4 regions of the Devosia ginsengisoli genome follow, and region 1 is predicted to be linked to each of the others. Evidence: predicted binding sites of a transcription regulator. Region 1 holds the regulator's gene; each other region holds the start of a gene.
The links. Region 1 encodes LexA, which represses DNA repair genes until DNA is damaged. Its sites were predicted from a motif close to TGTTCNNNNTGTGTTCNG; they were not measured.
Positions count from the first base shown of each region.

Region 2: the regulator LexA is predicted to act here: its motif matches at 2,114-2,131, upstream of ssb (single-stranded DNA-binding protein).
Region 3: the regulator LexA is predicted to act here: its motif matches at 1,285-1,302, upstream of FPZ08_RS13705 (helicase-related protein).
Region 4: the regulator LexA is predicted to act here: its motif matches at 3,412-3,429, upstream of FPZ08_RS16630 (YifB family Mg chelatase-like AAA ATPase).

Region 1 covers NZ_CP042304.1:1,269,370-1,277,378, forward strand. Annotated here, with positions in the region: gene FPZ08_RS06150 (DEAD/DEAH box helicase) at 1-1,090, shown strand, start outside; gene FPZ08_RS06155 (GGDEF domain-containing protein) at 1,240-2,313, shown strand; gene lexA (transcriptional repressor LexA) at 2,403-3,116, shown strand; gene FPZ08_RS06165 (cold-shock protein) at 3,444-3,656, shown strand; gene FPZ08_RS06170 (putative immunity protein) at 3,885-4,424, opposite strand; gene FPZ08_RS06175 (putative immunity protein) at 4,424-4,906, opposite strand; gene FPZ08_RS06180 (GFA family protein) at 4,951-5,337, opposite strand; gene FPZ08_RS06185 (IlvD/Edd family dehydratase) at 5,450-7,261, opposite strand; gene FPZ08_RS06190 (2-dehydro-3-deoxygalactonokinase) at 7,537-8,009, shown strand, end outside.
Region 2 covers NZ_CP042304.1:936,074-944,082, forward strand. Annotated here, with positions in the region: gene uvrA (excinuclease ABC subunit UvrA) at 1-1,159, opposite strand, end outside; gene FPZ08_RS04570 (LysE family translocator) at 1,378-2,022, opposite strand; gene ssb (single-stranded DNA-binding protein) at 2,264-2,770, shown strand; gene FPZ08_RS04580 (sensor domain-containing diguanylate cyclase) at 3,621-4,874, opposite strand; gene FPZ08_RS04585 (hypothetical protein) at 5,061-5,582, opposite strand; gene FPZ08_RS04590 (efflux RND transporter permease subunit) at 5,760-8,009, opposite strand, start outside.
Region 3 covers NZ_CP042304.1:2,816,733-2,824,741, reverse strand. Annotated here, with positions in the region: gene FPZ08_RS13710 (DUF3108 domain-containing protein) at 1-447, shown strand, start outside; gene FPZ08_RS13705 (helicase-related protein) at 1,485-4,460, shown strand; gene FPZ08_RS13700 (RNA-binding S4 domain-containing protein) at 4,464-4,868, shown strand; gene FPZ08_RS13695 (GNAT family N-acetyltransferase) at 4,997-5,500, shown strand; gene fdxA (ferredoxin FdxA) at 5,622-5,960, shown strand; gene FPZ08_RS13685 (CarD family transcriptional regulator) at 6,659-7,228, shown strand; gene FPZ08_RS13680 (class I SAM-dependent methyltransferase) at 7,365-8,009, opposite strand, start outside.
Region 4 covers NZ_CP042304.1:3,383,707-3,391,715, forward strand. Annotated here, with positions in the region: gene FPZ08_RS16605 (hypothetical protein) at 1-265, shown strand, start outside; gene FPZ08_RS22655 (MarC family protein) at 331-738, shown strand; gene FPZ08_RS22660 (MarC family protein) at 735-968, shown strand; gene FPZ08_RS22665 (hypothetical protein) at 1,264-1,386, opposite strand; gene FPZ08_RS16615 (hypothetical protein) at 1,738-1,944, shown strand; gene FPZ08_RS16620 (GreA/GreB family elongation factor) at 2,014-2,445, shown strand; gene FPZ08_RS16625 (glycoside hydrolase family 25 protein) at 2,461-3,300, opposite strand; gene FPZ08_RS16630 (YifB family Mg chelatase-like AAA ATPase) at 3,483-5,006, shown strand; gene cfa (cyclopropane fatty acyl phospholipid synthase) at 5,056-6,174, opposite strand; gene FPZ08_RS16640 (DUF1294 domain-containing protein) at 6,312-6,944, shown strand; gene aceA (isocitrate lyase) at 7,094-8,009, opposite strand, start outside.

The DNA.
Region 1 (8,009 bases):
TCGCTTGCTCGACCAGTTCGATCGCGGCAAGATCCTGCTGACCGGCGTTGAAATCCTCGTCATCGACGAAGCCGACCGCATGCTCGACATGGGCTTCATCGACGATATCGAAAAGATTGTGTCGCGCCTGCCGCCGCGCCGGCAGACCATGCTGTTTTCGGCGACGATGGACAGCCAGATCGAGAAGCTGACCAAGAAATTCCTCAAGGACCCCGTGCATGTGCAGGTGTCCCGCGCCGCTTCCACGGCCGACACGATCGACCAGAAGCTGGTCAAGGTCGGCTCCAAGCCCGAGGAAAAGCGGGCCGCTCTGCGCGATCGTATCCGCGCGGCCGAGGGCCTGACCAACGCCATCATCTTCTGCAATCGCAAGCGCGACGTAGCGACCCTCGCCCGTTCGCTGGAGCGCCACGGCTTTTCGGCCGGCGCGCTGCATGGCGACATGGACCAGAAGAGCCGCATGGAAACGCTCGATGCGTTCAAGAACAACCGGTTGACGCTGCTGGTCGCCAGCGACGTGGCGGCACGCGGGCTCGATATTCCCGCGGTGAGCCACGTGTTCAACTTCGACGTGCCCGTGCATGCCGAAGACTATGTGCACCGCATCGGCCGCACCGGCCGGGCCGGTCGTTCGGGCGTCGCCTATACGCTGGTGGCGCCGGCCGATGGCAAGCATCTCGACGCCATCCTCAAGCTGATCCAGAAGCCGATCGACTATCTCGAAACCGGTGGCAAGACGGCGCAAGCCGCCGCTCCGGCCGAAGATGGTGCAGAGCGCCCTGCCCGGCCGGCCCGTTCGCGCCGCGGCGGCCCGCGCACCCGCGCCGAAGCCGAGGCCACTGCCGAAACGGCAGCACCCGCGCCCCGGACCCGCCCCGCCGCCAAGGCTGCGCCGGTCGAGACGGAAGAGACCACGCCCGAACCGGCGGCAAAGCCGGAACGCAACGCCCAGCGCCCCGCGCGTGGTCGCGGCCGGCAGCGCCCGGAAGCCGAACAGCCCGATTCGGATACGGGCGCCGGCAACTCGCCCTTTGGCAATGACGGTCCGATTCCGGCATTTTTGCTGCGACCAACCCGCGCCGCCAGCTAATTTGATCTTATTTCATTGTGCAAGCAGCCGTTTTATTGCGGCGGCATAGTTGTCTTCATTAATACTGGCGCGATATTCATTATTGATGACTCGGCCGCAGGGGATTCAGGACGCGGCCAGGTCCGGCGCAACCATGCGCGAGGGAAGCTGTGTCGGAACAGGAATTCAAACGCGCGCTCGGTTACGCGAACTCGGCATTTGACCTGCTCAAGCGCAGCAGCATACCGCCCTATCCGCAATTTTATGAGCTGCTCTATACTTACGCGACGGGCGTCAACCCGACGCTGAACAACCGGATCAACGCCATTTTCCGCAATGGCGATTCCCCGTCGGCCAATCTTGCCGAAGCGCTCTACAACGAATTCCTCAAATCCGACGTCAATGACCGCATGTCCAACGTCTCGGAGCGCATGCATGCGCGCATCGAGGCGGTTCATGAGGCCATCGACACTGCCATGACCACGGCGAACGCCTATTCCGGCTCGCTGCAATCGGCCAGCGGGGATCTGGAACGCGATATTTCGCCCGAGGCGATGAAGACGCTGGCCGAGCGGCTGCTGTCCGAAACGCGGCGCATGCAGGACACCAACCGCGCCCTCGAGCAGAAGCTGGAAGCCTCGCGCGACGACATCGCCTCGCTGCAGCGCGACCTCGACGACGTCAGGCGCGAATCCCTGCTTGATCCGCTGACCAAGATCGCCAATCGCAAGAGCTTCGACGAAGGCATGGAAGCGGCCATCGCCGAGGCAAGGGAAAACGGCACGCCGCTCTGCTTGATGATCGTCGATATCGATCATTTCAAGAATTTCAATGATACCTATGGCCACCAGACCGGCGACCAGGTGTTGCGGCTGGTGGCGATGACGCTCAAGTCCAACATCAAGGGCAAGGACCTGGCAGCCCGCTATGGCGGGGAGGAATTCGTCGCCATCCTGCCCTCGACCGATATCGAGGGCGCAGTGATCGTAGCGGAGAATATTCGCCGCGCCATCCAGGCCAAGGAACTGCTGAAGCGCTCGACCAATGAAAAGCTAGGCCGCATCACCGCCTCCTTCGGCGTGGCCGCCTATCAGCCCGGCGATACGGTCAGCATGCTTATCGAGCGCGCCGACCGGTGCCTCTATGCGGCCAAGCATGCCGGCCGCAATCGCGTGGTCAGCGAAAGCGAACTGGAAGCCCTGCAGGTACAATTGCCGCAAATCCAGGGCATATCGGCGGCCTGATCTGCACTATTGCAGCGAGTATTGCAGAACATAACTGGAACACGTATAGTCGTTCTGCCTATGTTCCGATTCTCTCCCCGAGGGGCCCCATGCTGACGCGCAAACAACACGAGCTGCTGATGTTCATCCACGAACGGATGAAGGAAAGCGGCATTCCGCCTTCGTTCGATGAGATGAAGGATGCGCTCGACCTGGCATCCAAATCGGGCATTCATCGCCTGATCACGGCGCTCGAGGAACGCGGCTTCATCCGCCGCCTGCCCAATCGGGCGCGCGCGCTGGAAGTGGTCAAGCTCCCGGATTCGATGAACCCCTCCCTTGGCGGCCGCAAGGTGCGCTTCGAGCCTTCGGTCATCGAGGGCAATCTGGGCAAGGTGGCCTCGCCCCCGTCGCGCATTTCGGCGACCGAGGATTATGTGCGGCCGATCTCCATCCCGGTCATGGGCCGCATCGCGGCGGGTACGCCGATCGAGGCGATCCAGACCCATTCCCACACCATCATGGTGCCGCCCGAAATGCTGGGCGCGGGCGAGCATTTTGCGCTCGAAGTGCGTGGTGACTCGATGATCGATGCCGGTATTTTCGATGGCGACACCGTGCTCATCAAGAAGCAGGACGCCGCCAGCACCGGCGAGATTATCGTTGCTCTCGTGGATGATGAGGAAGCTACCCTCAAGCGCTTGCGCCGCAAGGGAAATACGGTGGCGCTGGAAGCCGCCAACCCGGCCTATGAAACCCGCATCTTTCCCCCTGACCGCGTCAAGGTCCAGGGGCGTCTCGTCGGTCTGCTGCGCAAATACTGATTGCAGGGGAGAAGCCGGTCGGCGGGCGCACCGCCCACTGGCGGCGGGGCCTGAAACGGCCGGATCGCCTGGCGTTTTGCCGGCAAGTATTCGGTGGGCCGCAATGGGGTCAGGACGGGCAAAGCGCAGTGTTCGCAAACTCTTAGTAGCGAACATCTTGCGGAATGGCCGTTTCCGTGCCACATAGGGGTATACGTTTTCAGCCTAAGTCGGCTGCCTGACGCCGGCCTGTCCGGTCCGTGGCTTCCTTCTCTACCATGCGAACGTTATGTCCCCTTGGCATGTTGCCATCGGATAACCGCTCGTTAAGAGCAAAAGGAAACTATCATGGCCCTCATCACTGGCACCGTGAAATTCTTCAACACCACCAAGGGCTTCGGCTTCATTTCGCCTGAAAATGGCGGCAAGGATGCCTTCGTCCACATCTCCGCCGTTCAGCGTTCGGGCCTGCAGGGCCTGTATGAGAACGACAAGGTGACCTACGAGCTCGAGACCGGCCGCGACGGCAAGGAATCGGCGACCAACCTGACCCTGCTCTAGGCTTCAGGCACAGATGACGAGCGCGCTTCGGCGCCGCTCGCACAAGGACCACCGCGATTTTCGCGGTGGTTTTTTTTGCTCGGGATTTGGCCGGAGTTTGCCGGCACCGTAAGGAACCGGTGATCATGCGGTTCGGGCCGCTCGGAGAAAACAGGGGTTCCCGCTTTCGCGGGAATGACCCGACTGGAGCGGGGCGCTGATTGGTCCCGTGCCGAGTACCGACCGGCCCTAGGGCGTGGTGCGAAGCGCCGTGTCGAGTGCGCGCAGCAACTGGCCGACACGACCACCGCCCGGCGGTGCCGGAGGAAACCGGCGAAGCACGCTCAGGACATCAGGGGGCATTTGTTGCGTGGCGCGCTGGATATGGGCGTCGCCGACAGCAGGGTCATCGCCGGCCCCAAGCTCGACGGCTCTTGCTGCATGGGCCGTTGCGCCAAGAATGTGTTTGACCTGGGTGGCATTGGGTAACGGATGCAGATAGGCCGCCGCGGAAGCCGCCATAGCGGCCCGTGCCGCCTGGCTTGCCGCAGCATTTTCCGTCTCCTGCGCCGCCTTGAGCGCAGCCCAGGAGGCATCGCGCAGGGCTTTCACCCGCTTGCCACCGCGCGCAAAGCGCAGCGCCGCATCCACTGCGTCGCGCGGGCGGATATCCGACGGTGCGGCCTGCTCGAAAATGGCGAGCACGGCGCCGGCGTTTTCGGCCGCATAGGCGGCCACCGCACGAAGCGCGTCCATCTCCAGAATGATCTCACCCTCCGGGAACGTCATCAGCAGTCGAACACAAACCAGCAGGCGTGATTGCGCAGCCGCTGGTCGTCCAGCACCAGATCGCGGATTTCGTCCGGCAACTGTTCGCGCTGCCATCGACATTCCCGGCGGCCGGCTACTTCGCGCCCGGTCTCGCTGGTCGCCGCCTGCACTGCCCTTATCGCATAGGCTGCCGCACCCAGCTCATGGGCCGGCACATGGGCGACAGCCACGGCCTGGGCGGTGGCATAAGCGGCAAATTTCGCCGCGCCGGAGACATCGCGGGCCGCAGAGCGGGCGGCGGCGGCCTTGAGGGCCTGGCGCATGGTAATCTCGCCGCGCGTCCAGGCATGATTTTGGGCAATGGCGTGTTTCAGGCGATCATCGCCCCGCAAGGCCGCCTCGAAGATTGGGAAGACATGCTCGGCGCAGGTGGCGGCCCATACGGCAAGTAGCCGGTGGTCGCGGTCGCTCAGCGTGCCGCCGCGACGAACAGTGATCAATCTGGGATCGCGGGGCTCGGTGAAAATCATGCGCCTGAGTGCTTCTAATCCAGATACTTGCCCGAACCGGCACCATCCTTGTGCCGCAAACGGGCCGCGGAAACCACGGCTTCGGGCAGCAGGCGCGCATTGATGCCGCGCGTGGTGCGGCTAGCGGAACGCGGCGCCCAATGGGTAACGCAGCCGCAATTGCTGCAGCGGTGAAAATCCACATGCTTGCCATTCCAGGCATAGCGGTCGGTGACGCCGGGCTCGGGCAGGCTGCTGAGTTCGGCCGCATCATAATAGACCCAGAGCACACCATAGCGGCGACACAGGCTGCAATTGCATTCGACCACCACACTGGGCGCATGCGGCAGGACGATGTTCACCGCACCGCAATGGCAGCTTGCAATGGGGCCGGTTTGCGCGTCGTGCGTTGGCTCTGTCATGGCGTGGTCCCCGAATATCTGCTGTGTCTATAGCATAGAGGCCGATCCGGTTACGGCGGCCCAAAGCAAAGGGCCCGCACCAATGGTACGGGCCCTTCTCGATTATTGGCGATCAGTGATTGTCGCGCGGAATGCCGTTGGTCTGGGCAATGCGCTGGTATTTTTCGGCCGGCTCGAGAATGGCGCCGTCGCCCAACTGGCCGACAATGCCGCGCTGGATTTCCTGCCAGGGCGTCTGGTGCCGGGGGAATTTGTAGCCCCCCGCCGCTTCGAGCGCGGCACGGCGCGTGGCGATTTCCTCGTCGGAGATGAGGATATTGGCCTGGCCCTTGTTGAGGTCGATGCGCACGCGATCGCCGGTCTTGAGGATAGCGAGATTGCCACCGGCAGCGGCTTCGGGCGAGGCATTGAGGATGGAGGGTGAGCCCGATGTGCCGGACTGGCGGCCATCGCCGATACAGGCCAGCGAATGGATGCCCTTCTTGATGAGATAGGCCGGCGGCCGCATGTTGACCACTTCGGCCGCGCCCGGATAGCCGATGGGGCCGGCGCCACGCATGAACAGCAAGGTGTTCTCGTCAATCTCCAGCGAGGGATCGTCGATGCGGTGGTGGTAGTCCTCGGGGCCGTCGAACACCACCGCCTTGCCCTCGAACATGCCGGGATGGGCCGGATCGGCAAGGTAGCGGTCGCGGAACTCGGACGAGATCACTGATGTCTTCATGATGGCATTGTCGAAGAGGTTGCCGCGCAGCACGAGGAATCCGGCTTCCGCCTTGAGCGGATTGTCGAAATGGCGGATGACCTTGTCGTCCTGGATGGTGGTGGCGCGGCAATTCTCACCGATGGGCTTGCCGTTGACGGTAGGCGCACCCTCGCGGATCAGCCCCTGCCCCATCAGTTCATTGACCACCGCCGGCACGCCGCCGGCATGATAGAAGTCCTCGCCCAGATATTCGCCGGCCGGCTGCAGGTTCACCAGCAGCGGCACCTTGTGACCATGCTTCTGCCAGTCGTCGATATTGAGCTCGACGCCGATATGGCGGGCAATGGCATTGATGTGGATCGGCGCATTGGTCGAGCCCCCAATGGCCGAATTGACCACGATGGCGTTGAGGAAATTGTCCTTGGTCATGATGTCGGAGGGCTTGAGGTCCTCATGCACCATGTCGACGATGCGCTTGCCGGTGCGATAGGCCATTTCCTGGCGATCGCGGTAGGGCGCGGGAATGGCGGCCGAGCCGGGCAATTGCATGCCCAAGGCCTCGGCCAACGAATTCATCGTCGACGCCGTGCCCATCGTGTTGCAGAAGCCGGTCGAGGGGGCCGAGGAGGCCACCAGCTCGATGAACTGGGCATAGTCGATCTCGCCGGCCGCCATCATCTGGCGCGCCTTCCACACGATGGTGCCCGAGCCGGTGCGCTCGCCCTTGTGCCAGCCATTGAGCATGGGGCCGACCGAAAGGGCGATGGCGGGGATATTGACGGTCGCCGCGCCCATCAGCATGGCCGGCGTGGTCTTGTCGCAGCCGATGGTGAGCACGACGCCATCGAGCGGGTATCCGTAGAGCACTTCGACCAGGCCGAGATAGGCCAGGTTACGGTCGAGGCCGGCAGTGGGGCGCTTGCCGGTTTCCTGGATCGGATGGACCGGAAATTCGATAGCGATACCGCCTGCCTCGCGGATGCCTTCGCGCACGCGCTCGGCCAGCACGATATGGTGGCGGTTGCAGGGGGAAAGGTCCGACCCGGTCTGGGCGATGCCGATGATCGGCTTGCCCGACTGCAGCTCTTCGCGCGACACGCCGAAATTCATGTAGCGCTCGAGATAGAGCGCGGTCATATCAGGGTTGTCGGGATTGTCGAACCAGGCGCGCGAACGCAACTTTTTGGGCGCCTCGCCGGAGCCATTGCCTGCAGTCATTTCATCTTTCCTCTCGGGTCCGCGGTGCGCGACACTGCCCGCCGTTTGGAGCCGTTCTAACATGGCTTACGCCAGAGTGAAGGCGATTCCGAGTAAAAAATCATACAAATGGCCGGCACACCGCCCGATATTCCCCAACGCCCTGAAAATCTTACCAAACGAGGGGACCGGAGCTGATAATCCGGGCTGTTCTGCAGCGCAGAATCGGGCTGGCTGAAACGGCCGCCAGCCTTTAGGGTCGCGCCGCGTCGAGCCTGCCGCGATGAGGGAAATACGTGAGTGAGATCGTAGACTGGGTGGCCGTGGACTGGGGCACCTCCAACCTGCGCGCCTGGGGCATCGGCCCCAATGGCGCGGTGACGTTCAAGAAAACCTCGCCCAAGGGCATGGGAAAGCTGGCGCGGGAGGAATTTCCCGCCGCTCTGGACGAACTGCTGGATAATGTGGCCCCTGCCCGCAGCGGGCCGCTCGACGTGCTGATCTGCGGCATGGCCGGCGCACGCCAGGGGTGGCTCGAAGCCCCCTATCTCGAAGCGCCGACCGATTTGCGCGGCCTGCTGGATGGCGCCGTGCGCCCGACCATGCCCGATCCGCGCATCGCCCCCGCCATCCTGCCCGGCGTGTGCCAGAAGGCAGGCGCCGACAATGTGATGCGCGGCGAGGAAACCCAGTTGCTGGGCCTGGCAGCGCTGACGCCGGGCTTTTCCGGCGTGGTCTGCATGCCCGGCACGCATTCGAAATGGGCGCA
Region 2 (8,009 bases), 330 kb from region 1:
CTTCGAAGACCTTCGAGGTCTTGTACTGGCGCAGGCCATCGTCATAGACGAAGTCGATCTTGGTCTTGTCGGTGCCGTAGAGCACGGCGTGCTGCACATCGAAGGGCAGCTCGTTCCAGGCCGTGCCGGTCGAGGCGCCATAATGCTTCACCACCGCCTGCAGGGTCTGCAGGTAATAGGGCGCCGAGGTCTTGGACCAGGGCAGGATGGCCCCGTCGCGGATGGACAGGGTCGCATCGGGCACGATCTGGTCGGGGTCGATCTTCTGCTCGGTGCCCAGGCCATCGCAGACCGGGCAGGCGCCGAAGGGGTTGTTGAACGAGAACAGGCGCGGCTCGATTTCGGCAATGGTGAAGCCGGAAACCGGGCAGGCGAACTTTTCCGAGAAAGTGACCTGGCGCGGCGTGCCATCCTCGTTCTTCTCGTCGGCCAGCTCGACCAGGGCAATGCCGTCGGCCAGCTTCAGCGCCGTCTCGAAACTCTCGGCCAGGCGGCCGGAAATGTCGGGCCCGACCACGACACGGTCCACCACCACTTCGATATCGTGCTTGAACTTCTTGTCGAGGGCCGGGGCATCCTCGATCTCGTGATACTCGCCATCGATCTTGACGCGCTGGAACCCCTTGCGCATCAGGTCGGCCAGTTCCTTCTTGTATTCACCCTTGCGGCCGCGGGCGATCGGCGCCAGCAGGAAAAGCCGGGTGCCTTCGGGCATTTCGAGCACCTTGTCGACCATCTGGCTGACGGTCTGGCTTTCGATGGGCAGGCCTGTGGCCGGCGAATAGGGCACGCCGACGCGGGCATAGAGCAGGCGCAGATAATCGTAGATCTCGGTGACGGTGCCAACCGTAGAGCGCGGGTTACGCGACGTCGTCTTCTGCTCGATGGAGATGGCCGGGCTCAGGCCCTCGATATGCTCCACATCGGGCTTCTGCATCATTTCGAGGAACTGGCGGGCATAGGCCGACAGCGATTCCACATAGCGGCGCTGGCCCTCGGCATAGATGGTGTCGAAGGCGAGCGAGGATTTGCCGGAGCCGGAAAGCCCGGTCATCACGATGAGGCTGTCGCGCGGCAGCTTGAGGTCGATGCCCTTGAGATTGTGCTCGCGGGCGCCGCGCACGATGATCTCACGGTTCTGGCTCGGTCTTGGCGTCATCATTTCAGTCCATGGCTCTCTGCGCGCAAAGGCGGCGCGGCGGCAAAATCGGTATCGGCTGCGGGGCAGGGAAGCCCTTCAGATAGGCGCGGATCGCCCGTCTCGCAAGCGGCCTCGGCGCATGGCCGCTCCTCGGTCCGCTCACCTTAGCGTGTCCCCGATCGCTTGCCAAAGCGTCCTTCGTCGCCTGGAACATAAGCGGAACGATAGGGATTCGGTCAAGGGCCGACATGCTGGGTCAATCCATGCCAGGCGGTGAACAGGGCTGCCGCGACGAATAACGCGCCGGCGCCGCGGCCGATCCAGATCGTGACGTCGGGGTGGCCCACCAGCGCATCACGCCCGCGGCCGGCGGCCAGCACCAGCCCGCCATAGATGAGGAACTGCATGGCGACGGTCATCAGCCCCATGACCAAAGCCTGCGACCAGATGGGGCCGTATTCAGGCCGCATGAATTGCGGGAAGACGGCGAGGACAAAGAGATAGGCCTTGGGATTGAGCAGGCAGGTGACGAGGCCCTGGCGGAAGGCCACCCAATCGGAGCGGGTGGTGGCACTGCCGATACTGTCCACGGTGATGGAACTGCGCAGCAATGTATAGCCGATCCAGGCCATATAGGCGGCGCCGATGAGGATCATCACCTGGAACAGCATGGTGGGTAACTGGGTGAGCACGCCGACGGCCAGTGCGCCGAACATCGTGTGGACCGCACCGCCCACCATGATGCCGCCAACGGCGCTGAACCCGGCGCGGCGGCCGCGCGTCAGCGCATTGGCCAGCACGAAGAACATGTCCATGCCCGGCACCACGATGATGCCGAACAGCAGGATGAGGTAGAGCCAGAGCGCCTGGGCGTAGTCCATGAGGGGTTTCCGAGTGAAGGTCTGGCTTTGGGGCAGGGCTGCTGACAGGGCGTGTCAGGAGCGCGCATCGCTCTTGACGGGTTACCGAAAACGGAACATAAAGAGAACAAGAACACTTCTGTTCACAACTGTAGCAACAGGCAGGCGGTGGACTGCGCGCGGGAGTAAGATGCCGCCGCTATGTAAGTGAGCGTCCCTGCTGGCTTGAGGTCCGGGGACTGAATCGAAAAGGAATTTTGCCATGGCAGGCAGCGTGAACAAGGTCATCCTGGTCGGCAATCTCGGCGCCGATCCAGAGGTGCGCAATCTCCCCAGCGGTGGCAAGGTGGTCAATCTCAGCGTCGCCACCTCCGAGAACTGGAAAGACAAGAATACCGGCGAGCGCCGCGAAAAGACCGAGTGGCACCGCGTGGTGATTTTCTCGGAAGGGCTGGCGCGCGTGGCCGAGAGCTATCTGCGCAAGGGCAGCAAGGTCTATCTCGAAGGCCAGTTGCAGACCCGCAAATGGCAGGACCAGTCCGGCCAGGACAAGTACAGCACCGAAATCGTGCTGCAGGGCTTCAACTCGAACATGACCCTGCTCGATGGCCGCGGCGAGGGCGACAATGCCGGCGGCGGTTATGGCGGTGGCGACACCGGCTTCCGCGGCGTGCGCGACAACAATAATGGCGGCGGTGGCGGCCAGCGCCCCCGCGCCAACGCCCCGGCCTTCGAGCCCGGCGGCATGGACGACGACATTCCGTTCTGAGGACGGGATTTGGGAGGCGCCCGGTGGGCGCCTCTTTTGTTTTGGGGGGTGGGCTGGTTCAGATTGGACGCATTCCATCCGTTCAATTTCCACGATATCATTCCCGCGTAGGCGGGAATCCACTCTGTGGAGAGCCCTGTAAGAATGGATTCCCGCCTACGCGGGAATGACGCTGCGGAAACTAAAGCGTCCAGATTGAACACTCCCCCATCGAAGGGAGGGAGGCGCTGGAGCGACCGTCAAGGGTTACCCCACTTCCGTAGTCATAGGGCACAGCTTGTGTGGGGCGGTGTTTTACTCCGGGTGTTTGGGCAGCTCCCTTCTCCCCTCGTGGGAGAAGGTGCCCGAAGGGCGGATGAGGGATCCTGCGCTATCCACCAGCATTGAAGCATGGGCAAGCGCAGCACCCCTCACCCGTAATTTCCTCTGAACGAGGAAATTACCCCCTCTCCCGCAAGGGGCGAGGGGAAGGCCGGTGCGTGCGGCCAATCCTGTGGAGATCACAGGGATGGATCCCGGCTCGAGGTCCGGGCGCGGGCCGGGCGCGGGATGACATCGCGCAGTTGGCAGCATGGTGCCATGCCCACTGAACGTCATCCTCGGGCTTGACCCGAGGACACTTCACTTATGCGGTGTTCCGCAGGTGCAGAGCCCTCGGGTCAAGCCCTGACGTGACAGACGGTGGGAGGGGCAGCGTGGTGCCACGCCCTCGTGGTTCGAGGCTCGCAAAGGGCTCGCACCTCACCATGAGGGCTACTGGGAACTCGACATCTCAGCAACCCTCATGGTGAGGTGCGCGTTCTTCGCACCTCGAACCACTGACGCGTGGCACTCACCCCGCGCAATCCCCTCACGCCGCAAAGGTGCGGCTGGTGTCGCGGCCGGCGGCTTTGGCGGCGTAGAGGGCGGTGTCGGCCTGGCGGAACAGGTCTTCGGCGCTGATGCCGGCGCGATAATGGGCCACGCCCACCGAGGCGCCGAGATGGAGCGTCTGGTCGAGCCTGGTGACGGGGCGGCGCATGGCTTCGACGATATTGCCGGCCAGAATTCTGGCGTCGCCAGGCGACATGTCGGCATCGAGCAGCACGGCAAATTCGTCGCCGCCGATGCGGGCCACGAGGTCCGCGCCGCCGCAGCTTTCCAGCAGGCGGATAGCGGCTTCCTTGAGGCACTCATCGCCAAGGGCATGGCCATAGGTGTCGTTGACCTGCTTGAAGCCGTCGAGATCGACCAGCAGCATCGTGCCGATGCGCTTGCGGCCCTCGTCCAGCGCGGCAAGGCGCGCCTGGAACTGGCCGCGGTTCGCCAGGCCCGTCATCACGTCGAATTCGGCGAGATAGCGCGTCCGGTCGGCCAGCAGCTTTTCCTCGGTAATATCCTGCTTCATGCCGAAAATGCGATGCGCGACGCCGTCGCGGCTTTCCACCGCCCCGGTCAGCCGCATCCAGCGCCGCTTGCCCGTGGTGGTGATGATTTCGCAATCGAGCGAGAAATCCGAACAGGTGGCGATGGCCTGGGCGCGTGCGGCCTCCATCTCCCGGCGCGAGCTCTCGCTGTAAAGCGCCATCGTGGTTTCGCGGGTAATGGGCGTATCGCGCGCAATCTCGAACAGGTCGTAGACGCCGTTGGTCCAACTGAGGCTGTTATCGGCGAGATTGCATTGCCAGATGCCGATGCTGGCCGTGGCCGAGGCGCGATCGAACAGGCTCCGCCGCTGCTCCTCGAGCGCGTCATAATCGGCAATGGTCCGCGCCTGGGCCGCGATCCGGCGGCGCTGCTGCGCAATGGCGGCCTGGGCCAGAACCTCGCCGGCCAAAGCGGCAATGGTGGTGGCCATGCCGGGGCTGCGCGGGCGCGGATCGAACAGGCTGAGCAGCCGCGTCGGCTGGCCGGGTTCGGCCGGCAGGACCAGACCGGCATAGAAGGCTGGTGATGCGATGACCAACGGCTGGCCGGCGGCAAGGGCGCGGGCTTCGAGCGCCGGCAGGTCGGTTGCGGCAGGGCCGGTGGCGGCGGTGACTCTGGACGTGCCATCCGACAGCAGGCTCAGCCGCGCGCCGGCAATGCCGAGCAGGGGAGCACAGACGCTGCAGGCGAACGCCAAGGGCGTCGCCCGCCAGCATGGTGGCGGAACTGGGCTGGGTGTCGGCACTGGTCACGGCAAGGCTGCGCAATTGGGCGCTCCGGGATAATTCCCGAACCCTAGCGCCAAGCTGGTTAAGACTTCTTCAGCCGCAAGGGCCCGGGATTTAAAACAAATCCCGGCGCGTGCCGATGAGCGGCCTGGCCATTACCGGGAGAAGGGCACCTCGGCGCGGAGGCTGTCGCCGCTTTCGACATAGACCACTTCGAACACCACATTGATGGCGTCGTCATTGAGGCTGATCTGGGCGGAAATGTTGAGGTCCTTGCCCTCTTCGTCCTTGTCGCGCTCGCGCAGGTTGAAGATGAGGCCATTGCCGCGTTTCTGGCCCACGGCAATGCCGGTAAAGGTGGCGTTGGAGCTCATGGCGGCCTCGAAGCGCCGGCTGGCCTCGACATAGGCCATGGTGCCCGCCACCGAAAGCTGCGTGCCGGCCAGGGTGCAGCGGCCGTTGTAATTGACCTTCTGCTGATTGCCCTGGGTCAGCGACATACGGCAGACCACCGTTTCGGTATTGGCGCCGATCAACACGCCGCGCCCGCGCCATTCCCCGATATAGGATTGCAGCAGGGCCACATCGGCCGGGGCTGAAAGCGCCGGGCCCGCGCCGCAGAGAGCCAGCAGGCCTGCCAGCGCGGCGGCGCGCCACCGGGATGCGAAAGAAGTCATTGCACTTAGCCTCCAGTGAATCATGCCTGCGGCAGATCTCGAAATCATGCCCCCCGGCAGATTTCATCCCCAAACCTTCCCGATAATCCGCCGCCGGCAAACCCCGATCTGGGGGACGGCGTCAGAATCAGCCGAGCTATGTAAGCGGGCGCCACTGCGGCCCGCAAGCGCCGCTCGCTATACCGTGTGCGGATGGCCGCCCTCCGTGCCGCCATCGCCGGTCGCGGTGTCCCCGGTCGGATCGTCGGGGGTCGCGTCGTGATCGACGGTGCGCACCTTTATCTTGCCCAGCGGCTGGAAGAACTTGCCACCCGCCGCCAGCAGAGCCGGCAGAATGAACAGGTCCCCGATAACAGCGAAAGCGAGGGTGGAGACGAAGAGCGTGCCGAACAGCGCCACCTGCGGCAATTCGGAGAAGGTGACGATGACAACGCCCGAGCACAGGATGATTGTCGTGGCAACGATGGCCCCGCCAATGCGATCCAGCGTGTGCTTGACCGCTTCGAGATGCGGGCGTCCTTCCTCACGGCGTGAATGCAGATAATGCGACAGGAAATGCACCGTATCGTCCACCGCGATGCCGAAGGCGATGGTGAGGGCGATGACCGTGGTCAGTTGCAGGCCCTGGCCGCTGAGATAGAGCCAGGCAATGGTGCCCAGTACGGGAAAGAGGTTGGGAATGGCCGAGGCCAGGGCGACCCGGAAGGATTGGAAGGCGAAGCCGATCAGGGCGATATTGACCAGCACCGACCCCGTGAGGTCGAGTTGCAATCCGGTGACGATCTGGTCGGTGGCATAAGTGGTGAGAATGCGGAAGCCGCCGATTTCGGCGCCGTCTATGCCAGCCGCCCGCATCTCGGCGGTGACATTCTCGACCAGGAGCTTCAGATCTTCGGAATCGATAATGGTCGGCATGAAGCCGGTGACAAGCGCCTGCGATCCGTCATCGGTCACGAAGCGCTTGCGCATGAAGGTGCCGACGGCATCGAACACCTCTTCGCGGGTAAAGCCGCTATCGGTGTAATTGGTCAGCGCCGCGGCGGAGATGACCTTGTTCTGCCCGAGATGGCTTTCGAGGATTTCATGGACCTTGCGAATGGTCTCGAAATCGCGCGGGGTGACATTGGGGTCGTTATCGGCCAGCGGCACGCGGATATAGAGCGGCGCCACGCCCCCCACGCCATCGTCGATCTCCTCGGCCGCGGTCAATGCGGTCGAATCCTTGGCCACGAAATCCTCGAAGGAGAAATGCGGCTTGATCAGCACGTAGGGGATGAACAGCACCAGCGTGACGACAATGGCCAGGATGGACAGCAGGCGCCCGAAGCGGCTGGCGATGAACCAGGCGAGGGGCAGGGGGGCCGTCAATACCAGGCTGGAACGCTTGGGGGCCTTGAAGCCGAGCCGCACGGCGGCTTTAAGCATCAGCGGCAGGAAGGTCATCAGGCACACGAACAGCAGGAACGTGCCGATGCCGCCGGCAATGGAGAATTCGCGGATGCCCTGGCCCGGTGTGAACCAGAGCGAGGCGAAGCTGACCAAAGTGGTCAGCATGGTGAGGCCCGCCGCGGGGCCGACCAACTTGACCGTGGCATCCACCGCCTTGTTGGGCTCCATGCCGTCGCGCCAATAGGCCAGCCAGTTGAAGATGAAGAACATCGACTCCGCAAAGCTGATCACCAGCACCAAAGTCGTGACGATGATGGTGAGGAAGGAGAAGGAGCCGAAGAACAGGAGGATTATGCCCATCGACCACATCACCGCCAGGAACGGCGTGGCTGCGACCAATAGCGCGCCGGGTAGCGAGCGGAGGGCGAGCAGGGCGATGATGGCGCCGAGCCCGAAACCCCAGACGGTGAACTTGACCTGGTCGTCCACCGCGGCATTGAGCATTTCCGAGGTCCAGATCGGCGGGCCGGTCAGCTCGATGGAAATGTTCTCGTCCTGATAGGGCACGATCGTGTCGCGCAGGGAGGCGATCATGCGTTTGGTGCCGTCGCCCTTGGTCATCTCCTGATTGGGGAACATGATGAGCACCACGCCGCTCAGATCCGGCGTGATGAGGTTGCGCATCATCGGGTCGTTCTGCTGCAGGTCGCTCAGCGCGATGGCAACTTCGCCGAAATCGTCCATGCCCTCGGGCACGGCCGGCACCGAACCGCCGCGGCCATCGGGCTTGCGCAGGGTGAAGGGCGACATGGTGCCTACGGCGAATTCATTGAGCTCGAGATCGAAGGCCAGTTCGCGCACGCGCTCCAGCGTTTCGGGCTCGGTCAGGCGCGGGGAGGAGACCAGCACATAGATGTCATTCTCGAAGGTGCCGAAGGTTTCCGAGAGCTGGGCATAGGCATCGTAATGCTCGCCGGAATGGGCATAGACGCGCAGCAGGTCGCCATCGACATTGGCGCGGGGGATCTGCGTGAAGCA
Region 3 (8,009 bases), 1.5 Mb from region 1:
GATGTCCCGGCCTTCAAGGTCAACCCGCCCATCATCGACAATTACGACCGGGTGCCGCTGGAGCGCCGCCACCTGACCGGGGTGGGCGATTTCCTCTCCGCCTTCGTGCTCAAGGGCAATGGGCTCGACAAGAGCCTCTGCGAGCGCAAGGCTAATATCTTTACCGGCGTCGAGCGCTTCAACATCACCATGAGCTATGCCGGCGAAGACCAGGCGACCTCGGCGCGCACCGGCTATCAGGGTCCCGTCGTGCTCTGCACGGTGGATTACGACCCGGTCTCGGGCCATTTCACCAGCTCTGAAATCACCAATTACCTGGCCGACAGCGACCGCATCGTCATCTGGTATGCCCCGCTCGGCGAAACCGGCTATTTCATCCCCTATCGCGTGCTGCTGGGCACCAATATGGGCGATCTCTCCATGGTGCTGACCAATATGCGGTTTTAGAACCGAGTCCCGCCTTGGGACGGTCAAACGCTTTTTCCTCAAGATCGCGCAGCCAAAACGGCGCGGCACGGGCCGGCAGGCGTTAACGCCGCTCGCTATCGCGAAAAATGTTCGTGCAAGGTTCCGGTGAGATTCGGCCGCCAGGGCGCCGAATTTACCCTCTGGTCACCAAGATGAAGCCGTTTCAAGCCATTTCGGGCTCCGGCGCTGCCTGTGCGGCGGCGATAGTGGCTCCGCCGCTGCGTCACCACCAGATATGGCCGTGAACAAAGCCACATTCCGACACCTGGCCCGATTCTGTCCCTGTTCGTTCCGGGTTTGGTTCAGGGGTTAATCGGGGTGTCCGCCAGACAGGTCGATGTGTGCCGGTTTGGGAAGTGGAAGGAAGAATACCCCCTCCTAACCTCCCCCTGAAAAGGGGGAGGAACCGCGCTGTGGTTGGGGCCAGATCGTGCCAAAAACGCGATGGGATTCCTCCCCCTATCAGGGGGAGGTTAGGAGGGGGTATCCCCTCGCAAAATCTCACCACCCCCTGTCCCATCCCGATACGGTCAAGCGTCCCCTTCCTCAATTTACGCCCGGGCCACCCCCGCTCCGCCGCGACACCGTCATAAATCCGCCAAAAATCTTTGCAAAACAATCATTTACCCATCGTTCACGAATGCCTGATTCGCACCCAGAATTTACCCTTTCGCAACGAAGCTGAACGGTTCCGGGCCTGCCGGGCGGCTTTCCCGGCCAGCGCTGCCCCGTCTAGTGGCTCGTCCCCGCGCCACCCACCAGACATGGTGGAGAACGAAGCGGGATTCACCGGATCGCGCCGATTCGGTGCTGTTTCGTTCCCGCCCTGTTCCGTGTATTAAACATTGTGACAAAACCACCGCAGCGCCTGTCCTTTCCCGGGACAATGCGGAACCGCTCTCGCAAGTGCCGCGCTGACCTCCTACATTGCCCGAAATGACTTTCGCGCCCCCCAGTCGGTCAAGGCGATTCTTGGCCCCACCAATACCGGCAAGACCTATTTTGCCATCGAGCGCATGCTGGCCCATCCCTCCGGGATGATCGGCCTGCCGCTCCGGCTATTGGCCCGCGAGGTCTACCAGCGCTGCGTCGAGCGGGTGGGCGAGCAGGCGGTGGCGCTGGTGACCGGCGAAGAGCGCATCGTGCCGCCCAAGCCGCGCTATTGGGTCTGCACCGTCGAAGCCATGCCCATGGATATCCGCGTCGATTGCGTGGCGATCGATGAAATCCAGGTCGCCACCGACTTCGATCGCGGCCATGTCTTCACCGACCGCATCCTCAATGCGCGCGGCATGAGCGAAACCCTGCTGCTCGGTTCGGCCACCATGGAGCCGGTGATCCGCCGGCTGCTGCCGCATGCCGATATCGTCGACCGGCCGCGCTTCTCCCAGCTCACCTATGCCGGCTCGCGGAAAATCTCGCGCCAGCCCGCCCGTTCGGCCATCGTCGCCTTCTCGGCGCGGCAGGTCTATGCCATTGCCGAGCTGATCCGCCGCGAGCGGGGTGGCGCCGCCGTGGTCATGGGCGCGCTCAGCCCCCGCACCCGCAATGCCCAGGTCGAACTCTACCAGAATGGCGATGTGGATTTCCTCGTTGCCACCGATGCCATCGGCATGGGGCTCAACCTCGATATCCACCATGTCGCCTTTGCCGACGACAGCAAGTTCGATGGCCATACCAGTCGTCCCCTGACCGCCGCCGAGCTCGGCCAGATCGCCGGGCGGGCCGGTCGCCATGCACGAAACGGCACGTTCGGCGTGACAGGTGGCACCGAAGGGTTTGACGAGGAAATGGTCGTGGCGCTCGAAACGCACGATTTCGAACCGGTCAAAGTGCTGCAATGGCGCAACAATCGGCTGGATTTCTCATCCATCAATGCGCTGCGCGACAGCCTCGAAATGGTGCCCGAACACCGCAGCCTGACCCGCGTCCCTGTGGCCACCGACCAGCATGCGCTGGAGTTCGTTTCGCGCAACGAGGCCGGGCAATTGGCGCGGGGTCTCGATGGGGCGCGGCTGTTGTGGGAATGCTGCCAGATCCCTGATTATCAGGGCATTTCGCCGGCCAATCATGGCGAAATCGTCACGCGAATTTACTCGGACTTAGTCAAGCGCCACCATGTCAACGAGGACTGGATTGCCGAGCAGGTGCGCTTTTGCGACAATGCCAGTGGCGACATCGATACTTTGAGCAACCGGATCAGGCAGATACGGACTTGGACCTTCGTCGCGAACCGCAAAAACTGGCTTGCAGACCCTTCACATTGGCGCGAAAAGACCCGAGACATTGAGGATCGCCTGAGTGATGCGCTGCATGAGCGGCTTACCCAGAGATTCGTCGATAGGCGCACCAGCGTCTTGCTGCGTCATCTGAAAGACAAACGTATGGTATCTCCCGAGATCAATGAACGTGGCGAAGTGCGGCTGGAAGGCCATCTCATCGGCACGCTCGAAGGCTTCCGCTTCACCCTGGCGCGCAATGATGGCGATGCCGACATCAAGGGGTTGCGCGCGGCCGCCGATCAGGTGGTGGCGCCCGAAATCCACAATCGCGCCGACCGCCTGGCGGGCGCGCCCAATGAGGAATTCGTGCTGGCCACCGATGGCCGCCTGCGCTGGAAGGGCGATATCGTCGCCGAACTGGTCGAGGGCGATGCGCTCTATCGTCCGCGCATCCTGATCCTGGCCGATGAAAGCCTCACCGGCCCCGATCTCGAACGCGTACAGGATCGGCTCAGCCTCTGGCTGCGCCACCATATCAATACCGTGCTCGAAGGCGTCATGGCGCTCGAAGCGCCGGCTGATCTCGAAGGCGCCGCGCGCGGCATTGCCTTCCAGCTGTTCGAGCATCTCGGCCTGCTGCCACGGAGCCAGGTCGCCGACGAGGTCAAGGCGCTCGACCAGGATGTGCGCGGCAAGATGCGCAAGCTGGGCATCAAGTTCGGCGCCTATCACATCTATCTGCCGCTATCGCTCAAGCCCGCCCCGCGCGAGCTGGCGCTGATTCTGTTTGCCCTCAAGAATGGCGGCGTGCGCCAGCCCGGCGTCACCGACATTCCCCATATCGTGCTTAGCGGCCGCACCTCTTTCGTGGTCGACCCTGAGGTCGATACGCGGCTTTACGAAATCGCCGGCTTCAAGGTGGCCGGCAAGCGCGCCGTGCGCGTCGATATCCTCGAGCGCCTGGCCGATATCATCCGCCCGCTGATCGCGCTCGATCCGACCCGTCACCAGGGCGAATTGCCGGCCGGCGCTGCCGAGGGCAATGGCTTCCGCGTCACCGTGGAAATGACCTCGCTGCTGGGCTGCTCGGGCGAGGACTTTTCGTCCATTCTCAATTCGCTGGGCTATCGCGTGAAGCGCACGCCCAAGATGCCGGTTCCGGCCGCCGCGGCGGAAGCCAGCGCCGAAGCCCCGGCCCTGGAAGAAGTGCTGACCGAAAATCCCGCCACCATCGATCCGGTGGATGCGGCGCCGGTCGAAGCCGTGCCGGACGCTGCCCCGGCGCTCGAAGCCGATATTCCGGCCACCACCATTGTCGAAGCCGCGCCGGAAGAAGCAGCCGCGCCGACTGAAGTCGCCGAGGTCGCAGCCGCCGAACCGGCCGCTGCTGCAGAGGCTGCCGAACCGGCAGCGCCCGCCGAGCCCGAATTCGACGAAGTGTGGTCTCCCTCAGGCAAGCGGCCGGACCGTAGCCGGCATGAACATCGCCGCCGTCCGGAAGGCGAGGGCCAGCAGGCCCGTCCCGACCGGCAGCGCCCGGCCGCCAAGCGGCGCCCCGAGGGCGAGGTGCAGGATCTGTCCAAGGCCCGCCATCTCAATCCGAAGGTCAAGTTCGAGGGCAAGGGTCGCAACGATAATCGCCGGCCGGATAGCGAAAAGGGCGAGCGCGCCCGTTTCGAGCGGCCCATCGAGCCGCGCAAGGAAAAGGCGTTCGATCCGGACAGCCCCTTCGCCAAGCTGGCGGCCCTGCGCGACCGCAAGGCGGAGTAGGCCTTGGCAGGAACCACCGAACCCATCCGCAAGGAAAGGCTCGACAGGTTCCTGTTCTTCTCGCGCGCGCTCAAGTCGCGCACGCTGGCGCAAAAGCTCATCGAAACCGGCGCTATCAGAGTCAATTCCGAACGCAGCACCCGTTCCGACCATAAGGTCGGGGCGGGCGACGTGCTCACCATGAGCCTGCATGGCCGGATCGTCGTCTGGCGCATAATCGACTGCGGTACCCGCCGCGGCCCCGCGCCCGAAGCGCAGGCGCTCTACGAAGACCTGTCCCCGCCCGCTCTGCCCAAAGCCGAGCAATCCCCCTATGACGCCGCCATCGCGCAACGCGACGACGGAGCAGGGCGCCCGACCAAGAAACAACGGCGCGAGACGGACAAGCTGCGGGGCGGGGATGACTAGGGCGATGAAATTGACAGAGACCTCATGGTGAGCCTGTCGAACCACGAGGTCGCGCGAGTGGAGCTATCCAGCCACGCCCTCGTGGTTCGACGGGCTCACCATGAGGGCTGCTTTGGCATGGGCGCACTATGACCATCCCCACCCTCACCACACCCCGTCTGACACTGCGCCCGCCTGTTTATGCCGATTTTCCGGCCTATGCCGCGTTGATGGCCTCACCCCGCTCCATCCATATGGGCGGCCCCTTCGACATCTCAGCCGCCTGGGGCATGTTCTGCCATGACGTGGCGCTATGGCATCTGTTCGGCCATGGCGCGCTGATGATCGACATCACCGAGACCGGCCAATGCGTCGGCCAGGTGGGCATCAATCACGGACCGCTCTTCCCCGAAAAGGAGCTGGGCTGGCTGCTCTATGAAGGCCATGAAGGCCAGGGCTATGCCCTCGAGGCGGCGCGGGCCTTGCGTGATTGGGCCTTCACATCAGGCGGATTGACCACGCTGGTCAGCTATTGCGACCCGGGCAATGTCCGCTCCATCGCCGTGGCCGAGCGGCTGGGTGCGGTGCGCGACCCCGCGGCGACGGGGCAGGACCCTGAGGACGTGGTGTTTCGCCATCAGCCCGGCCGCTAGCGAAACAGTGTTCTCCAATGGGGCCTGCCTGCGCCAAAAGGTGCGCCCCGGCAGCCTTGCGGCGGTGCCGAAAACGGTTTAGCACCGGACTCGTTGAGACCTGCCGGACTGCCGCCCCGATATGACCTATATCGTCACCGACAATTGCATTGCCTGCAAGTATACCGATTGCGTGGAAGTGTGCCCCGTGGATTGCTTCTACGAGGGCGAAAACATGCTGGTGATCCACCCGGACGAGTGTATCGACTGCGGCGTGTGTGAACCCGAATGCCCGGCCGAAGCCATCAAGCCCGATACCGAAAGCGGTCTCGACGAATGGCTGGCCCTCAACACCAAATTCGCCTCCATGTGGCCCAACCTGACCGAGCGCCGCGACCCGCTGCCCGAAGCCAAGGAAAAGGACGGTGAAGAGGGCAAGCTGGCCAAGTATTTCTCCGAAGAGCCCGGCGAAGGCGACTGAGTTCTTCGATCTCTTAGCATCTCAGTCGATACCCTCCCTCTTGCTGGGAGGGATCAAAGGTGGGGGATGTTTAGCCCTGATATATGGGCGGTTGCCCCTCTCCCCTCGTGGGAGAGGGTGGAAATCCGCGTCCAGCGGATTTCCGGGTGAGGGGGCCTGCGCTATCCCATGCTCCAATGTTCGCGGCATCCCTTGATACCCCCTCATCCGCCCTTCGGGCACCTTCTCCCACAAGGGGAGAAGGTGAAGAACCCCAAGCCCCCAAAGTAAACGCTCCCCTTGTGGGGAGCGATCAAGGGCGGGGGTGGACCACACGAACCAGATCAATGAGAAGGTCCAATGTGGCTGTGGACAGCCTGTGGGCAAGTCGGCGCAAAAGTCGGGTCCGGCGTCCAGCCACATCCATGCCCCATTGCGCTGGCGCTAAATTCCGACCTGATTCGTAGTTTTTGATTTTGCTGAAATTTTGTGCTATGGTCTCTTCAGATGCAGTTGAGCCCGTCACCCAGCCCGTGCCTTAAGGCACGATTTTTTTGACAACATTGTCGGATGACTTGACCCTCCGGGAAAGCGGAACCGGATGGCCATGGGGTTATTTGCTGCGCGCGGCGTCCATTTTGGGCGCCAGTAACGAAGAGTAGGAATGGACGGTCCTTCCCGCAGGGAACTGTCCATTTGGGGCGTCAACAAGGAGTTCCATGAATATGGTAGCCAAGAAGGTACAGACACGGCTTGGGTTCAAGACGGGCGAGTATGTCGTCTATCCGGCGCATGGCGTTGGTGTGATCGTCTCGATCGAAGAACAGGAAGTCGCGGGCCTGACCCTTGAGTTGTTCGTCATCAGCTTCGAACAGGACAAGCTGACCCTTCGCGTGCCCGTCGCCAAGATCAAGTCCGTCGGCATGCGCAAGCTGGCCGAGGAAGATCTGGTCACCCAGGCGCTGACCACCGTCACCGGCCGGGCCCGCGTCAAGCGCACCATGTGGTCGCGCCGTGCCCAGGAATATGAAGCCAAGATCAATTCGGGCGACCTGATCGCCATTTCCGAAGTCGTGCGCGATCTCTATCGCTCCGAAGAGCAGCCCGAGCAGTCCTATTCGGAACGCCAGCTGTTCGAGCAGGCGATGGACCGCATGAGCCGCGAGATCGGTGCCGTCAACAAGCTGACGCTGACCGAAGCCGTGCAGCTCATCGAAAAGAACCTGGCCAAGTCGCCCAAGCGCACCAAGGCCGACGCCGCCGAAAGCGACGAGGAAGCCGCCGCCTAAGGGCCGGTTTCAGACAGAACTATGAAAGGCCGGCAGCAATGCCGGCCTTTTTGTTTGGGGCCGGTTGAAGCGCGCCCTCTACTCACGCATCCAACGCGTCAATGCTAACAGTGTGCTAACATTAGTGGGGCTGATGCTACGGTTTTTTGCCGCCCGTCTGCTGCGCCAGAACGTCGCCCAGGCGCGTTGTGGCACTGCCGGGTTTCAGCGGCTTTTGCTGGCTTTCATGTGGGGCCCAGCCGGAGAGCCAGATGATTTCCAGCGTGGCGCGGATGCGGCCATCGGAATCGCTGTCGCGTGTGGCATAGGCCTGCGCTGCCGCGGCCAGCAGAGCTGGCGTCGCCAGGCGGCGCGGGCGGTCGGCCAGCGGGTTTGAAGCGCCCAAAGCCTTAATCTCACTCATCAAGGCGAAGGGATTGGCGTAGCGCACGATGTGCGTTTCCACATCGGCCACCGGCAAAGCCAGCCCCGCCCGCTGCAGCAATCCGCCGCCGTCGCGAACCTGGATCATCGGCGCCACCCGGGCCGAAGCGCCGCCGAAAACCTGGGCATCGGCCACGAGAAACGCCTCGCGCAGCTCGGTCAGTGTCTCGCCGCCCAAGGCCGCGATCATCAGCAGCCCATCGGGCGCCAGCTTAGCCCGCAGGCGGGCGAGATAGCCCGGCACGTCGTTGATCGCCTGCAGGTGCAGCAGCGAGACGATGAGGTTGAAGTTATCCCCGTCCAGCTCGGGCATGTCATCATGGCCGCCGAAAGCAGCATGGCGCTGGAAGGGAAAGCG
Region 4 (8,009 bases), 2.1 Mb from region 1:
CATTGTGCTGGCCGTCTACCTGCTCTCCATCCTCGCCGGCGCCGGGGTGACCCGCATCATGGTCGGCTTCAATCGCTCCGGCTGGGCCGACCTGCTCATGGTCGCCTTCTTCGCCGTCTGGGTGCTTTATGGCGCCGTCTGGCTATTGCGCTTCCTGCCCACGAGCAAGCCCCGCCCCGCCTGGCTCACCCGCTCCCGCGGCTGGATCGACGGCGCGGCGCTGGCGCTGCTGGCCGGCCTGGCGGCCGGCGCCCGCATGCTGTGATGCCGGGGGTGGGCAAAGCCCGGTGAAACCGCTAGGTCTATACCTGTCTTGAGGGGACCAGCATCATGCCCACCACCACCTTTCTCGTCGCTTTCGCGACCCTGTTCGCCACGGTGGGCGTGGCCGATATCGCCTTCATCTTCGCGGCGCTCACCAAGCACAATACGGCCAGGCAACGCTTTGTCTTCGCCACGCGCGGCGTCATCATTGCCGGGGTGATCCTGCTGCTGTTCGGGGTGCTGGGGAATCCCATCCTCGAAGTCTTCGGCATCACCATTCCGGCTTTGCGCACAGCCGGTGGCCTGCTGCTGTTCCTCATCGCCATCGACATGGTGTTCGCCCGCCATTCGGGCGGCACCGGCACGACCGACGAGGAAGAGGTCGAGGCCCGCCAGCGCGACGATATCGCCGTCTTCCCGCTGGCCATGCCGCTATTGGCCGGTCCCGGCGCTATCAGCGCCGTCATCCTTTGACCACGGGCACCAAGACCGACCTCGAATTCTGGGCCGTGCTGGTCGCTGTCGTGGTGATCCTGTTCCTGGCCTGGCTGACGCTGCTGGTCGCCATTCCCATCCAGCGGCTGCTCGGCGTCACCGGCCTTGCCGTGGTGTCGCGCATGGTCGGCATCCTGCTGGCGGCCCTGGCGGTGCAGTTCGTTTTCGACGGTGTCAGGACCAGTGGCTTGCTCGGTGGCGCCGCCTGAAATTCGCGTCGCAATTTCGTAAAATTGCCATGTTAATCAAGTCTTAACGCTGTCGTTGACCACGAGAGCTGGCGGGCGCATCTGAATGAATCAGAACCCTCCGTCCGAGGACCTGATTTCATGCGTGTCGCCACCGCAATCGCCCTGATGATCCTGGCCATGCTGGCCGCCAGCTCGGCCCAGACCACCGTCGCCCGCTCCGAATTGCTGCTGCCCATCGAGGCCACCGCGGTCTAGCGGAAAACAAAGGCGGCCCGCATCAGCCGGCCGCCCACTTCCAGATTCGTGACAGATCTTATTTCTTGGCGGTATTGCCTGCGCTGCCGGCGCCCAGGCCCGTCACCGGCTTGGCGGCGGCCAGCTTGTCCTTCTTGGGCTTCTTGGCTTCCTTGTTGCTCCGCATCTGACCTTTTGCCATTCCATCCTCCTGGGGGCATCCGCCCGGTTCGTAACGGGCAAAAGCTATTCCTGCCCTCTGAGACTGGCAAGCCGAACCGCGGCACCGCGCCCGATTTGACTTTCCGCCGGGTTCTGCTTTGATAGCAGGCATGTGCGCATCTTTTTCCGATCAACGCCCGCATCACCGGTTTCGCCTCCTTCGAGGCGTTTGACCTGGTTCGGCGACCTGCTTTTGCAGAGGCCGGGCCAGGCTAATCTCTCCATTCCCCGCTGATCCCTAAACCCGCGCAAGCGGGTGACCTGTCATCGCCTGCGGTTTGCTTCCCATCGAAGCCAGCCTGCGGCGATGCGCGTGCTCGGACAAATCACCATGACGTTCAAATATTCCCTCACCCTTCCCATCAGCGGCAGCCACAAGCTGAAGCGCTTCACCGATTGGGCCGATACGACCCTGCCGGGCCTTGAATATCGCCTGCCCCCGCAGACCCCAATCAAGACCGAAACCATGACCATCCGTCTGCGCGCGCTCGACGATCGCGCCCGCATCCTCACCGCTCTGGGCTCGTCCAAGCCCTGACCATCAGGCGCCGTGCCCCGGCCCGGCGCCCCTTCTTTCCCTCTCATTCTGACAAGGAGCTTCAACACAATGTCGGACTTGCCCCAGTTCGTCATGACCGATCGGGACTATGCCATTCTGCGCGGCATCGCCATGGCGCGGCCTTCCGGAGAGCGCGGCTATTTCGACCTGCTGCGGCACAAGCTGGTGCAGGCCGATATCGTCGAATCCGACCAGATCGACCCGGGCGTGGTCACCATGAACAGCCAGGTGCGCTATCGCGTCGGCGATGGCCGCTGGCTGGAGCACAAGCTGGTGCTCGGGGCGGCCCGTGAAATCATCGGGCAGACCGTCTCGCTGCGCTCGCTCTATGGCCTGGCCCTGCTGGGCATGCGCGACGAGCAGGAATTTACCTATGACGCGGAGCTGGGTCCCGTCACCGTCAGCTCGGTGCTCTACCAGCCGGAGGCCGATGCCGAAATCGTCGACTATGGCCGTGCCCGGATGTGGCGCGGGCAATAGAGCGTTTCCTTGCCGCTATTTGGCCGACTGGCAGCGTCCCGTCGGCCCCAGCGAGGCGATGGCGCGTGGATCGCACCCGGTCAGCAGGAAGGTGATCCAGTCATTCTGGTTGCCGTAGAAAGCGTTGCGATCCACCTCGCCGCGCACGCCACGCACCACGCCGGTCTGCGTCCACTGCCAGAAGGTCCAGACGCGATTGCCATAGCGCTCATGCGGCTCGGCAGCCGTGGAGCGCAGCCAGAAGGCATTGGGGAAGTACTCGCCCTGCAGGATGTCGCGGTGGAAGGTCATGTCGGTATAGATGATGGGGAGCTTGCCGGTATGGTGCTCCATCGCGTCGAGCATGTAGCGGATTTTTTCCAGCGCATCGGCGCGGCTGGGCTTGGTCTTGCAGCTCGAATGATTGTTCCATTCGAGGTCGAGCACCGGCGGCAGCGCATCGAAATCGTTCGGCACATTCTGCACGAACCAGGCTGCCTGTTCCGAGGCCAGCGAGCACCAGGTCATGAAGTGATAGGCGCCGCGCGGCATGCCGGCATCGCGCGCCCGCACCCAATTGGTACGGAAATTGGGGTCGAGATAGTCCTTGCCCTCGGTCGCCTTCATGAAGACGAAGTGGATGCCGGACTGGAAGGCCGTGCGGAAATCGACGTTTTCCTGGTAGCGCGCCACGTCGATCCCCTGGATCGGCATATTGCGCGCGCGGTCCACGCCCGAATGGGGTCGGTTGTCGCCCTGGATGGGGCCATAAAGCCCGCCGCCCGACGAACAGGCTACCAGCAGCGCCGCCAGCATGGCCGTAGCAGCGCCCTTTGCGATCGCGGAAAACGAGGGAAAAGGTCGGCTGAGAAGCATCGGGCCAGAACTCTACGCATGACGAAACTGAGCCTTTGATTCAACATGGCCCGGTTAACGCCGGATTAGGTTTACCAGTGTGGCAAGCGGCGTGGTTAACAGGCCATAATTCGTTCGCTTTACGTTCTTGTTCTCCGCCATTCGCTTTGCTAAGCTCGCCCGAGGGCTTGGGGCATTGGGCGATGGTCACCCGCGTAGCGACAGTGGCGTTTCAGGGCATCGAGGCGGTGCCGGTCGATGTGCAGGTGCAGATCACGCCCGGCTTCCCGAAATTCATCCTGGTCGGCCTGCCCGACAAGGCGGTCAATGAATCGGGCGAGCGCGTCCGTGCTGCTTTGGTCGCCTCGGGCCTCGGCCTGCCGCCCAAGCGCATCACCGTCAATCTGGCGCCGGCCGATCTCCCCAAGGAGGGCAGCCATTACGACCTGCCCATCGCGCTGGGCGTCATGGCCGCCATCGGCGCCATTCCGCAGGATGCGCTCGATGGCTATCTGGCACTGGGCGAACTGGGGCTCGACGGGCGCCTGGCCCATGTCGGCGGCATATTGCCGGCCGCCATCGCCGCACAGGCGCGCGACCTCGGCCTGATCTGCGCCGAACCCTCGGGCGCCGAAGCCGCCTGGGCCGGCGACGGGCTCGATATCGTCGCCGCCGAAAGCTTGCTGGCGATTGCCAATCACCTGACCGGCCACCAGCTCGCTGCCCGGCCCGTGCCCAGCAAATACCTGCCGCAGGGCGGCCTGCCTGATCTTGCAGACGTGCGCGGTCAGCAGGTGGCGCGCCGGGCGCTGGAAGTGGCGGCGGCCGGAGGCCACAATATGCTGATGGTCGGCCCACCCGGCGCGGGTAAATCCATGCTGGCGGCGCGCCTGCCCTCCATCCTGCCGCCGCTCGAACCGCGCGAGCTGCTCGATATTTCGATGATCCAGTCCATTGCCGGCGAATTGGCGGGCGGCGCCATTTCCGATCGCCGACCTTTTCGCGCGCCACACCATTCCGCCTCCATGGCGGCTTTGGTCGGCGGTGGCCTGCGGGTGCGGCCGGGCGAAGTCAGCCTGGCCCACAATGGCGTATTGTTCCTCGACGAACTGCCCGAATTCGCCCCCAGCGTGCTCGACAGCCTGCGGCAACCGCTGGAATCCGGCGAAACCGTCATCGCCCGCGCCAATGCGCGGGTCAGCTATCCCAGCCGCGTTCAGCTCATCGCCGCGATGAATCCTTGCAAATGCGGCATGGCTGGCACGCCCGGCCATACCTGCCGGCGCGGCAAGGCCTGTGCTGACGATTATCAGTCCCGCGTCTCCGGCCCCTTCCTCGACCGCATCGATATCCGCATCGACGTGCCGGCGGTTACCGCCGCCGACATGATCGCGCCATCGGCGGTGGCTGAAAGTTCGGCTGCGGTGGCCGAGCGGGTCGCCCGGGCCCGCGCATATCAGCGTCAGCGTTTTGCCGAACACGGCGCTCCTGACGTCTTCACCAATGCTGCGGCCAGCGCCACGCTGATCGAAAAAGTGGTCAATCCCGACAAGGAAAGCCAGGCTTTGCTGCTACAGGCCGCCGAGCGCTTTAACCTCTCGGCCCGCGCCTATCACCGCGTGCTCAAGGTCGCCCGCACCCTGGCCGACCTGGCCGGCGCGGAACGTGTAGCCCGTCCTCATATCGCCGAAGCCCTGAGCTATCGGCTCAATTTCGGCACGACCTAGCCCGGTGCCCTGTGCATAAGCCTGTGGATAAGTGTTTCACGTGAATCCGTCAGCGGATGCTCTGATAGCCGCCCGCTACGCCGCTGGGCGATAGCACCACCTGCCACAGGCTGATATGGCGGGCGCGGAACAGCGCGGCGAAGGTGCTGAGATAGTAGCGCCACATGCGCTGGAACCGCGCGTCGTATTTCTCGCCCTGCAGGCCGGGCCAGGCGGCGTCGAACCGGTCGCGCCACGCCATCAGCGTGCGGTCATAATCGGCGCCGAAATTGTGCCAGTCCTCCATCACGAACAAGCCCTCGATGGCTTTGCCGATCTGGGCGATGGAAGGCAGCATGCCATTGGGGAAAATATACTTTTCGCTCCACGGGTCGCCATGCGTGGTGGAAGTGTGCCCGCCAATGCTGTGCAGCAGGAAAAGTCCGTCCGGCTTGAGCAGGCTGGCGGCCTTCTCGAAATAGGCGCGGTAATTCTTGTAGCCGACATGCTCGAACATGCCGATCGAGATGATGCGGTCGAACTGTCCGTCCAGCGCCTGATAGTCGAGCAACCGCGTCTCGACCGGCAGGTCTTTGGTCCGCTCATTGGCCAGAGCCGCCTGCTCCTTGCTGACGGTGACGCCCAGTCCCGACACGCCATAGCGTTCGGCGGCGAATTGCAAAAAGCCGCCCCAGCCCGAGCCGATATCGAGAATGCGCATGCCGGGCGCCAGGCCGACCTTGCGGCAGATCAGGTCCAGCTTGGCCTCCTGCGCCGCGTCGAGATCCTTGGCATCCTTCCAATAGCCGCAGGAATAGATCATCCGCCGGTCGAGCATGGCGGCATAGAGATCGTTGCCGATATCGTAATGCTTCTCGCCCACCTCGGTTACATGCAGGCGCTGCAGGTTGAGCAGGCGCCCCTTGACCACGCTCCACATGACGGCGAGATCCTTGGGAAAAGCGTCCTGCACATTGGCGCTGATCAGGCGGAACAGGAACTGGTCGAGCGCCTCGGCGTCCCACCAGCCATCCATGTAGCTCTCGCCCAGCCCCAGCGTGCCATCGCGCAGCAGGCGCGCCCACAGGCGATCGTCATGGATCTGCGGGTCCCATGGATCGGTGCCGTTGAGGGTGACACCGATATTGTTCAACTGGCTGGTGACGAAACGCTTGGCGGATGCGGACATGGCGGCAGCATGATTTGATCGCAATACGAGACAGGTTACCTCCATCGTCGTTTGACGATCAACCACTTATTTCGCGCGATCAGGACCCGTTAACGAAGGCGGCATATTGGTCATGCTGACATGCCGGCAGGATAGTGATGCGCAGATCGGGCGAACTGGTTCAGTGGAATAACAAGGGCGGCTATGGCTTTGTGCGGGATGACGCCGGCCGGGACTATTACGTCCACATTTCCAAGGTCGCAGGCGGCAACCGGCCCCGCATCGGCGATCAACTGAGCTTCGAGATCGCCAGCGGCCGCAAGGGCCGTCCCTCTGCCATCGACGTCAGCATCACCGCGACCACATCCGCGCCCCAGGCCACCCTGCGCGACGTCAAGCAGGCGCCGGATAATGTCTCCCGCTTCAAGCTGGGCCTGCGCACCGCCGCGGCCACATTGATGACCCTGCTGATCCTCGGCGCCATCGGCAGCGAACGGGCGCCGCAATGGATCGGCCTGCTCTATGCCGCCATGGGCGCCGGCTCGGCCTTGCTCTATCGCTTCGACAAGCTCTATGCGCTGACCGGCAAGTACCGCGTCAGCGAGAATAACCTCCATGTGGTGGACATGGCCTTCGGCATTATCGGGGGCCTGGCCGCGCAGGAAGTCTATCGCCACAAGACGGTCAAGCCGCGCTTCGTCGCCACCACCTGGGCTATCGCATTGGTTCACACGCTGGCGCTGGCCGCCTTGACCTTCGGCTGGTTTGGCGTGCTGCTGCCTGCTGGCTAGATCCGTCCATTTTCACTGCAGTCGCCACACCCACGATGTCACCCCGGCCCTGAGCCGGGGTCCATCCTGAGATCGTGGTTGAGGCACGATCCTGGGATAGCCCCGCTTTCGCCGGGATGACATCGCGGGTGGGCGATTCCCATGGATAGTCAGTGGAACTGCGCCGTCTCCGTGCTCTCGCCCATGGCGGTCGTGGCGCTCTTGCCTTCGCTCACCGCCAGCGACACGGCGTCGAAATAGCTGGTGCCCACTTCGCGCTGGTGGCGCACCGCCGAAAAGCCATGCGTCTCGGCGGCGAATTCGGCCTGTTGCAGCCTGGAATAGCCGGCCATGCCGTCCGTCTTGTAGGCGCGGGCCAGTTCGAACGTGGTCAGGCTGAGATTGTGGAAGCCGGCCAGCGTGATGAACTGGTATTTGTAGCCCATGGCCGCGATTTCACGCTGGAAACTGGCCATGGCAGCCTCGTCCATATGCTTGGCCCAGTTGAAGCTGGGCGAGCAATTATAGGCCAGCATCTGCTCGGGATGGACCTTGCGCACCGCCTCGGCAAACTTCTTGGCTTCGGCCAGATCAGGCGTACTGGTTTCGCACCAGATCAGGTCGGCATAGGGTGCATAGGCGATGCCGCGGGCAATGGCCGCGTCGATCCCGCCCTTGAGCCGATAAAACCCCTCGGCCGTGCGCTCGCCAGTGACGAAAGGCGCATCATAATCGTCGATATCGGAGGTGATGAGCCGCGCCGCTTCGGCATCGGTACGCGCCATGATCAGCGTCGGCACGCCCATCACGTCGGCAGCCAACCGCGCCGCATTGAGCGTGCGGATGAACTGGCTGGTCGGCACCAGCACCTTGCCCCCCAGATGGCCGCATTTCTTCTCCGAGGCCAACTGGTCCTCGAAATGCACCGCGGCGGCACCCGCTTCGATCATGGCCTTCATCAGCTCGAAGACGTTGAGTGCCCCGCCAAAGCCGGCCTCGGCATCGGCGATAATGGGCACGAAGAAATCGAGATCAGTCGTAGCAATGCCGTCGGCCTGTTCCATGGTCTGGATCTGGTCGGCCCGC